Regions from separate parts of the Listeria farberi genome, predicted to be linked through region 1. Evidence: riboswitches for the same ligand, from Rfam matches in the RefSeq annotation. Region 1 holds a riboswitch; each other region holds the start of a gene.
What was found. Region 1 has a riboswitch for S-adenosylmethionine ahead of metK (methionine adenosyltransferase). Riboswitches for the same ligand answer to the same signal wherever they lie in the genome.
Positions count from the first base shown of each region.

Region 2: it holds a riboswitch for S-adenosylmethionine, as region 1 does, so the genes downstream of both, HCB38_RS01955 (O-acetylhomoserine aminocarboxypropyltransferase/cysteine synthase family protein) here and metK (methionine adenosyltransferase) in region 1, are expected to answer to the same signal.
Region 3: it holds a riboswitch for S-adenosylmethionine, as region 1 does, so the genes downstream of both, HCB38_RS03145 (5-methyltetrahydropteroyltriglutamate--homocysteine S-methyltransferase) here and metK (methionine adenosyltransferase) in region 1, are expected to answer to the same signal.

Region 1 covers NZ_JAARZL010000001.1:1,460,608-1,463,886, forward strand. Annotated here, with positions in the region: gene asnB (asparagine synthase (glutamine-hydrolyzing)) at 1-65, opposite strand, end outside; gene metK (methionine adenosyltransferase) at 201-1,400, opposite strand; SAM riboswitch class I at 1,506-1,614, opposite strand; gene HCB38_RS07220 (hypothetical protein) at 1,798-2,100, shown strand; gene HCB38_RS07225 (L-lactate dehydrogenase) at 2,160-3,074, opposite strand; gene HCB38_RS07230 (DUF2584 domain-containing protein) at 3,091-3,279, opposite strand, start outside.
Region 2 covers NZ_JAARZL010000001.1:401,853-405,131, forward strand. Annotated here, with positions in the region: gene metX (homoserine O-acetyltransferase MetX) at 1-714, opposite strand, end outside; gene HCB38_RS01955 (O-acetylhomoserine aminocarboxypropyltransferase/cysteine synthase family protein) at 731-2,008, opposite strand; SAM riboswitch class I at 2,117-2,217, opposite strand; gene HCB38_RS01960 (HdeD family acid-resistance protein) at 2,456-2,983, shown strand; gene HCB38_RS01965 (LPXTG cell wall anchor domain-containing protein) at 3,026-3,279, opposite strand, start outside.
Region 3 covers NZ_JAARZL010000001.1:652,511-655,789, forward strand. Annotated here, with positions in the region: gene HCB38_RS03130 (Imm8 family immunity protein) at 93-470, shown strand; gene HCB38_RS03135 (DUF1294 domain-containing protein) at 497-754, opposite strand; gene HCB38_RS03140 (RidA family protein) at 833-1,210, shown strand; SAM riboswitch class I at 1,275-1,371, shown strand; gene HCB38_RS03145 (5-methyltetrahydropteroyltriglutamate--homocysteine S-methyltransferase) at 1,466-2,569, shown strand; gene uvrC (excinuclease ABC subunit UvrC) at 2,666-3,279, shown strand, end outside.

The DNA of each region.
Region 1 (3,279 bases):
GTTTCTTTATCAGCGCCAGTAATTTCTGCAATGCGGTCATGTACGCATCCTACAAATCCACACATGGTAACATTTCTCCTCTATATAGATAATCATTTTATCTTTTTTTCACAACGTCTATCATATCATAACTAGACTTTCTTTGCACTGTTTAGGAAAGAAAAAACCGAACATTCCTAACAAGAAATGTTCGGTTAAGCTTATTTTACGATTAATTTTTTCAATGCCTCTGCTTTATCCGTTCTTTCCCAAGGTAAATCAAGATCGCTACGGCCAAAATGACCAAATGCAGCTGTTTGACGATAAATTGGGCGACGCAGGTCTAGCATATGGATTATCCCGGCTGGTCGTAAGTCAAATAGCTCATTAACGCCATCAATTAATTCTTGTTCCGAATAGTTACTGGTCCCATATGTGTCAATCGAAATCGAAACTGGACGCGCAACTCCGATAGCATAAGCAACTTGTACTTCTACTTTTTTAGCAAGTCCAGCAGCAACGATATTTTTAGCTACATATCTTGCAGCATAAGCACCAGATCGGTCTACTTTGGTAGGATCTTTACCAGAGAACGCTCCCCCGCCGTGACGTGCATAACCACCATATGTATCCACGATGATTTTACGGCCAGTTAAGCCAGCATCGCCAAGTGGTCCACCAATAACAAAGCGCCCGGTTGGATTAATAAAGTATTTTGTATTTTCATCTAAGAAAGAGGCATCAATTACTTCTGGGAATAGATGCGTGTGTAAGTCTTTCGCGATTTGTTCTTGTGTAATGTCCGGATGATGTTGCGTGGAAACAACAATTGTATCAATGCGGACAGGTTGATTAAATTCATCGTATTCTACGGTTACTTGTGTTTTCGCATCTGGTCGTAAATAATCTAATTTATTCGTTTTACGTAATTCTGTTAACTTACGTGCCAAGCCATGTGCCAAAAAGATTGGTAATGGCATTAACTCTTCTGTTTCATCTGTAGCAAAACCAAACATCAAACCTTGGTCTCCTGCTCCAATTGCTTCAATAGCAGCATCAATTTCGCTGCCACTTCTTGATTCTAGTGCCTCGTCCACACCTTGCGCAATATCTGGTGATTGTTCGTCAATAGCCGTTAAAACAGCACATGTCTCTGCATCAAAACCATATTTTGCTCGAGTATAGCCGATTTCTTTAATAGTATCACGAACGATTTTAGGAATATCTACATAAACAGAAGTAGTAATCTCTCCTGCTACTAATACTAAACCAGTTGTCACGGTGGTTTCACAAGCTACACGTGCGTCCGGATCTTTTGAAATAATTGCATCTAAAATTGCATCAGATATTTGATCTGCAATTTTATCTGGATGTCCATCAGAAACCGATTCCGATGTAAATAGATGACGGTTCTTAGCCAATTTTTTTCCTCCTCTAGTTCTCTCCAAATACGTCTCATATAAAAAGCCTTTCTCTATTTTGCACGAAACGCGCACGAATAGAGAAAGGCTATAATTATACCTTTGCTCTCATCGTTCAGGAGATATTACTCCTGCAACAGATTAGCACCTTTCACTTATATGTGTAGGTTGCTGGGCTTCAAAGGGTCAGTCCCTCTACCGCTCTGGATAAGAGATAAATTTTAATTCTAAGATAGAATACCATAAAATGGGGCTATATGCAATAAAAATTCGGTTTTGTCTTCATTTGCATTTCTAAAAAAGGCATTCCTTTATTTTTTGCTTATCATTATTTCTATCCTGTGGTATGATAGATGGATAAAAAAGATGTTTTACTTAACTAAAGGAGATTGTATCTATGAGTTTAATTACGTTATCCTTGATTATTTTTCTAGGGTTTTTAGCCGTTGTATGTTTATTTGATTTTGTTTTTCGTTGGTATTGGTTTAAATATTTTTTAGCAACTATGGGATTAATTGCAAGTGGTGTGGTATTTTTCATCAGTTTTTATGGTGGCGGAATGTCACAAACAGAAATTGCTATTGCTATTTTTATTGGTTCATTTGGTGAATATATCGTATCGCTTATCATCAGCCTAATTCGGTTTATTTCCAGAAAATCAAAAAAACCTAAACAAAAGAAAAAAGTCAAAACAGCTTAAAAAACTAGCTATATGAAAAAATGCTCATCTTTCATGTAGCTAGTTTTTTAGGTTTATTTTTAAATTTGAACCAAGTCGAAAGCTTTACGAATAACCGCTGCCGAATTTTCAAAATTAATCTGTTCTTCTTTAGTCAATGGGGGTTCGATAATATCAAGAACTCCTTCTGCACCAATAAGCGCTGGTTGTCCGATATATGTATGTGTTTGTTCTGAAAAAACAGCTAATGGAAATACTTGTTTAGCATTTGTTAGGAGAGCATCAACAATTCCCGCTGTGGCAGTAGCAATTCCAAAACTCGTCCAACCTTTACCAGTTAAAATATTCCAGCCACCACCGCGTACTGCATCTTTTAAAGCAGGTAAATCAAGCGGCCTTTTCGTTTTATAATCAGTGATATTGACGCCACCAATTTTCACAGTCGACCAAGCAACGAATTGTGATTCACCGTGCTCGCCAAGAACGTAACCTTCGATACTTTTTGGATTAATATGTAAAGCTTCTCCAACCACTCTTCTCATTCTAGCAGTATCAAGCGATGTCCCTGTTCCAAATACACGAGACCGATCAAAACCAGATATTTTCTGAATAAGCATAGTAATAACATCACACGGATTAGTAATATTTACAAAAATTCCTTTAAAACCTGTCGCTAAAATTTTCGGCACAATCTCTGTTACCGACCGACTTGTTTCAACGAGTTCTTCCATACGATCTTCTCGTAGTAAAGTTTCGGGCCCGACAGCCATCACAATAATGTCTGCATCTGAAAGAGCTTCCCAGTTATTCGCTGTAATGGTTGTATAGGAATGAGTCATGGATGCCATATCGCGTAACTCAAGCGCTTCACTCTCTGCTTTTGCTTCTATTTTATCTATTATAACGATTTCATCACAAATCCCTTGTGTAACAAGAGAAAAAGCCACGTCGCTTCCAACATGACCAGCACCAATTATACCAACTTTACGTTTCAAAAAATCCCCTCCAAACTTAGTTACTTGAATTTAAAGCGATTAATTCATATTTAATGATGGTTTTATTATTTTCCCATACAAGTTTACGCGGAATTGCTTCTCCAAGTGTTTCGCCTTCTTTTGTTTTACGAACAGCAATAGGAACATCAATGGGATAAATGCGATAACCTAGTTTTTCCAGTTCAAAAAAATTATCAGAAATTCT
Region 2 (3,279 bases), 1.1 Mb from region 1:
AGAAGACTCGGCGACAGTGAAACGTTCAAACTGTTTAGAGAAAAGTTCGCTCGTCCGGTAAGTCATCATTCCAACCATTCTCGCAGTCGCAAGTCCGCCCTCAGGTTGACCAATATAGTTGCCGCCATTAAAATCGGGATCATTCAGAATCGCCATCCGCATAATTAAGTTATAGCCAATCGCATCAGGTCCGGCAGCGAGTGGGGAAGCGATGTTAATAATGCTATCTGTTATATCCGCATAATCAATCGCCCATTCTGTGGCTTGCATTCCACCCATTGATCCACCAATCACCGAAATAACCCGCGTAACTCCAAGTTGTTCCAAAAGTTCACGCTGCACTTTAATAATGTCTTTAATAGAAAACCCGGGAAATTGTAACCGGAATGGCTCACCTGTTTTTGGATTAATAGAGGAGGGGCCAGTCGTTCCACTACAGCCACCAAATACATTCGTACATACCAGAAAATATTTGTCTGTATCAATTGTTTTCCCTGGTCCAATATAATCATCCCACCAACCAGGAGCATCATCTTCAAAATGCTTCGCCGCGTGAGCTGTCCCAGTGAGCGCATGTTCTAACAAAATACAATTATCGCGTGATTCAGAAAGGGTCCCGTATGTTTCGTAGCCAACTAAAACAGGGCTTAACGTTTCTCCGTTTTCAAGTAGAAGAGGACTTTTTTGAAATAGTTCTTTTTGTTGTAAGGTCAATTCTCTTCACTTCCTCCTAAATTTGCTCTAGCGCTTTCGTTAAGTCTTGAATAATATCATCCGTATTCTCGATTCCAATAGAAAGACGAATGGACTCAGGTTTCACACCAGCTGTTAATTGTTGTTCTTCACTTAGTTGTTGATGAGTTGTGGATGCTGGATGAATAATAAGCGATTTTGCGTCACCAACATTGGCTAGATGCGAGAACAATTCTACAGATTCGATAACCTTTTTCCCAGCCGCGTAACCACCTTTAACACCAAATGTGAAAATGGAACCAGGGCCTTTTGGTAAATACTTTTGGGCTAACTCATGGTATTGATTGTCTGTTAAACCTGGATAATTCACCCAAGCTACTTTAGGGTGGTCATTTAAGAAATTAGCCACTTGTTTGGCATTTTTTACATGTTGTTTAAGACGTAAAGATAGCGTTTCTAGCCCTAAAATGAGTAGAAATGCATTAAAAGGAGAAAGCGCTGCACCAGTATCACGAAGGAGTGAGACGCGTAGTTTAGTAATGTAAGCCGCTGCGCCAACATCATTTGTATAAGACAAGCCGTTATAACTGTCGTCGGGTACAACTAGCTTTGGAAACTTACCATTTGTCCAATTAAATTTACCGGAATCAATGACCGCGCCACCAATTGCAACCCCGTGACCGCCGATAAATTTCGTTGCTGAGTAAACGACAATATCTGCGCCGAAATCAAACGGGCGATTTAAATAAGCGGTCGCGAATGTGTTATCAACGATGAGTGGAATATCGGATGCATGTGCAATTTCTGCTACTTTTTCGATATCGACAATATTTATATCAGGATTGCCAATTGTTTCAACAAAGACAGCTTTCGTATTATCTTTAATTGCTTTTTCAAAATTTTCAGGTTCGTTAGGGTCGACAAAAGTAACGTCAATTCCAAACGTTTTAAATGTATGCGAGAAAAGAGTGTGTGTTCCACCATAAAGTGTTGCAGCTGCAACGATATGATCTCCGGAACCAGCAATATTTAAAATAGAGTAAGTAATAGCAGCCATGCCAGAAGCCGTTGCAACCGCACCAATGCCACCTTCAAGTAAAGTTAATCGTTCTTCTAATACAGCTGTAGTAGGATTCATAATTCGTGTATAAATATTTCCAGTTTCCTGTAAACCAAATAAGGCTGCGGCATGTTCCGGACTATCAAATGTATATGATGTCGTTTGATAGATTGGCACGGCTCTAGAATGTGTATCTCCGTCTGGTGTGTGCCCGCCGTGTACTTGAATTGTTTCGAATTTATACTCATTACTCATAAAATCCACTCCTCTTTAATATGTATTTATCAGTAATTTCTATCAAAAAACCTCCCTAGCAGTATATAAGCCGCCAGAGAGGATAGAGTTTCCTAAACTTGGATTTCCGACTTATCTTTCAGAATATACTGCTGGAATTAGCACCGTGAAAATAAATTCCGGTTGCTAAGGCTTCAAAGGGCCAGTCCCTCCACCTTTCGTGATAAGAAAATACTATTAAATTAAGTTATATATTACGCTGGATGAAACAAATTGTCAACTAAGTATTTAAAAGTCCCAAAATAGTGCTTTTGTATGGAGTTTTTGTGACAAAGCTATTTTTAGGTTAATATTTAACGTTAAAAAGGTTTTAAAATCGTTTTTTTAGGCTATTATAGTTAAGACTAATTATATTTCATTAAAAGTGAGGTTGTATTAGAACAAATAAAGGGGAGTTGAAATAAAAAAATGAAGACATTTACACGAATTCTTGTTTTATTAGCAGGGATTGCAATGATTGTACTTGGGATTTGGTTTTTATTCCATCCAGGTATTTCATTATTAACCTCAACATTGATGATCGGATTCTTACTACTGATTTCAGGTATTTTCCACACTATCTCTTATTTTTCAGATAGAAAGTCGCAAAATGTTTCTGGTTGGGTGCTAGCTGACGGAATTTTATCAATCTTATTAGGTTTCTTGCTATTATTTAATGAATTTGATGGAACTTTAACGCTTGTATTGCTATTTGGTATGTGGGTGTTGTTTGCTGGTATTATGCGTACAATAGGCGCATTTACAGCTAAACAAAACAACGTACAAGGCTGGGGCTGGATATTAACTATTGGTATTATTGGTATCATTGTTGGCTTCATTGCTCTATTCAATCCAGTTGTTTCCGCAATTGGTATCGTACTTATTGTAGCGATTTTCTTCATCGTTCAAGGTATAGGCGCAATCGCAACATTTTTCTTTATGGGAAAAAATTATTAATAAAAAGTGAAACCAGTTTTAAACTGGTTTCACTTTTTTGTGCTATTTTTTTCGTAAAATAATTACTGAACTACTAATTAAGATAAAACCAAAAAGTGTGAATGGATTTGGATTCGCATCGCCAGTTTTTGGTATGATTTTTTGTGTGACATTACTATTCTTAGTATTACTATTTGTAGTATTACTATTTTTAGTATTTATCGTTTTTACTTCAAAGGGTGATTCATTTAGTTCTCTAATTTTTAACGTTTCTGGGTCATAAATATAGTATGTTTCTTCACTGTATTCTACTTCAG
Region 3 (3,279 bases), 810 kb from region 1:
AAGGTAAACCAATACCGACCAGAGAAAACTGGTCGGTATTTTTGTTATTAGATACATTTAATTTCAGACATTGTTTAAGAAAGGTGGAGCAAATGAAAAAACAAAATAGATTAGAACTCGTTCTATTACAAGAAATCCATTCTACAGAACTTGATTTACCTCTTAAAGAATGGCAGCCTAGTCCCCAAGAAGAAATTTATTTAGTTGTTGATATGTTTATTGGAACAAATGATGTTAAAAAAGGCGGAAATTATTTTTATGTTTTAGTTGTAACTCCCGGAGCAATAAATAAATTGCAGCATGTTCCAAAAGAAAAACGAAAATTAATAGTAATGGAACATTATAGCTATGATTTACTTTTAAAAAAGATAGAAATCATTTTAGAAAAGTGTTCAAAAGAGAATTGGGATGATTCATGTCAAGCACTGCAAAACTATTTCTACTGGGAATTTGAAAATTATAAAAGCTAAAAAATGGACAAACTTAGCTTGTTAATTTAGTATAACCACCAAACCACTATGCCAATAGTCCAAACCATCGCAAGTGGCACTAAAATTCGGAATTTCGGCTTTTGCGTTTTATGGTGAAACAACTGCATTGACATCCAACTACCGAATGCCCCACCAAGAAAAGCGGTGAAAAGCAGTACAGATTCAGGTATCCGGTAAGCGTGTTTAATTGCCTTCCTTTTATCAACAGCGAATAATAGAAAAGAAATAAGCGTTATCGCGATTAAATATATCGTTAAAATCATCCAGAAATCCCCCTTTATTGCTAAATCTAACTTTATTTATTAGAATAAAAGCATACCACAAAAGAAAGCAGGGATAAAATGGTAAAAGAAATTATTCAAACTTCATCAGCCCCAAAAGCACTTGGACCATATTCACAAGCTGTAAAAGTGAATGGACTTATTTTCACATCAGGTCAACTTGGTATTAACCCAACAACCGGAGAATTAGCAGAAGGCGCAACAAAACAAGCCGAGCAAGCTTTTAAAAATTTAGCAGCTGTACTAAAAGAAGCTGGTTCTGGACTAGATAAAATCATTAAAGCAACTGTTTTTTTCAAAGACCTAAATAATTTTACAGCTGTGAATGAAGTATACGCTACTTTCTTTTCCAGCGATTTCCCAGCTAGAAGTGCTTTCCAAGTAGCGAAATTACCGCTTGATGCTGACATTGAAATCGAAGTTATCGCAGAAGCATAAATATTCAGAAATAAATTTGACAATTACGAGAAGTAAACGATATAATAAGAACCAATTACATAGTAACTTATCAAGAAAGGTGGAGGGTTCTGGCCCAGTGAAGCCTTGGCAACCGGACTTTTCACGGTGCCAAATCCAGCAGTATCACTGACAGATAAGGCACGCGAAACAGGTAAATCACTCTTTCCCTTAAAAGCTGTCTTTTTGGGGAAAGTTTTTTTGTACATAAAAATAACTAGAATTGAGGCGAAGAAAATGAATCAAGTGGCACCATTTTACGCAGATCATGTTGGAAGTATTTTACGGACAAAGGCAATTAAAGAGGCACGCGAGAAATTCCAAAGCGGCGAAATTACAACTCAAGAATTACGTGATATTGAAAACGCAGAAATTAAGTATATTGTTGAAAAACAAAAAGAAGTGGGTTTAAAAGCAATTACTGATGGCGAATTCCGCCGCGCTTGGTGGCATTTTGATTTCTTAGAGAATTTGGATGGAGTAGAAGGGTACAATGCAGCGGGAGGTATTCAATTTAGCAAAGTCCAAACAAAATCGCATTCGGTGAAAATCACTGGTCCAATTGATTTCACGACACATCCATTTATAGAAGATTTTATTTTCCTAAAAGAGGTAGTTGGTGAAAATCATGTAGCAAAACAAACGATTCCAAGTCCGGCGATGCTTCATTATCGTGGGGACATGGAGTATCAGCCATATATAGACGATGCTGATAAATTTGTAGCTGACTTAGCGGTGGCTTATCAAAAAGCGATTCAAGCCTTTTATGATGCCGGTTGTCGTTATTTACAATTAGATGATACGTCGTGGAGCTATTTATGCTCTGATGAACAGCGCGAAGTCGTACGTGAGCGAGGTTTCGACCCCGATACGCTGCAAGAAACGTATAAAACGCTCATCAATGAATCTATTAAATATAAACCAGCAGATATGGTTATTACGATGCACATTTGTCGCGGGAATTTTCGCTCTACATGGATAGCAGAAGGCGGTTATGGGCCAGTGGCAGAAACGTTATTTGGTAAACTAAATATCGATGGTTTCTTTTTAGAATATGATAATGAACGTTCTGGAGATTTTTCACCACTAAAATATGTAGCGCGCCCGGATTTGAAAATTGTTCTTGGCTTAATCACCTCTAAAACGGGGGATTTAGAAGACGAAACGGCAATCAAAGAACGAATTAGAGAGGCGAGTGAGGTTGTGCCGCTAAACCAATTACGCCTCAGCCCACAGTGCGGATTCGCCTCTACAGAAGAAGGTAATATTTTAAGCGAAGAAGCACAATGGAACAAATTACGTTACGTCGTCAAAATCGCAGAAGACGTTTGGGGAAAATAACGAATAAGAAGAACTGGCCTAAGCTAGTTCTTTTTTCGTCTTTACAAAAACAGCAAGTAGGAATAGAATAGATGTTCTAGAAGGAGGGGAAGCCCTTTGGATGACAAATTAAAAACCAAATTAACCTTATTACCTGAATCACCAGGTTGCTATATTTATAGAGACGAAAATAACGAAATACTTTATATCGGCAAATCTAAATGTTTAAAAAACCGTGTAAAGTCTTATTTTCATAGTAAACAAATCGGTAAAACGGCAAGGCTTGTAAGGCAAATTCGTGACTTAGAACTTATTATCACTACTTCCGAAAAAGAGGCGCTACTTCTCGAAATGATTTTAATTCAAAAATATCAACCGCCTTTCAATATCCAGTTAAAAGAAGGAACGAGTTATCCCTATATTAAAATCACGAATGAGAAAAACCCGCATATCGAAGTTGTTTTTGAAGTGAAACAAGATGGCGCACACTACTTCGGTCCATATCCAGGCCGTTTTTCAGCAAGGCAAACAGTAGAGCTTATTGAAAAATTATTCCCACTTTGTAGGTGTGATGGGAGACCAGGGCGTCCCTGTTTGTACTATCATTTAGGACTTTGCTTAGGGCCTTGCCAAGCGGAAATTGACCCTGCTGTATATAAAAAACAAATTCAAAAAATCAGTCGTTTTCTTGAAGGCGATGTTAAGGGCGTGAAGGGGAAACTCACTAAAGA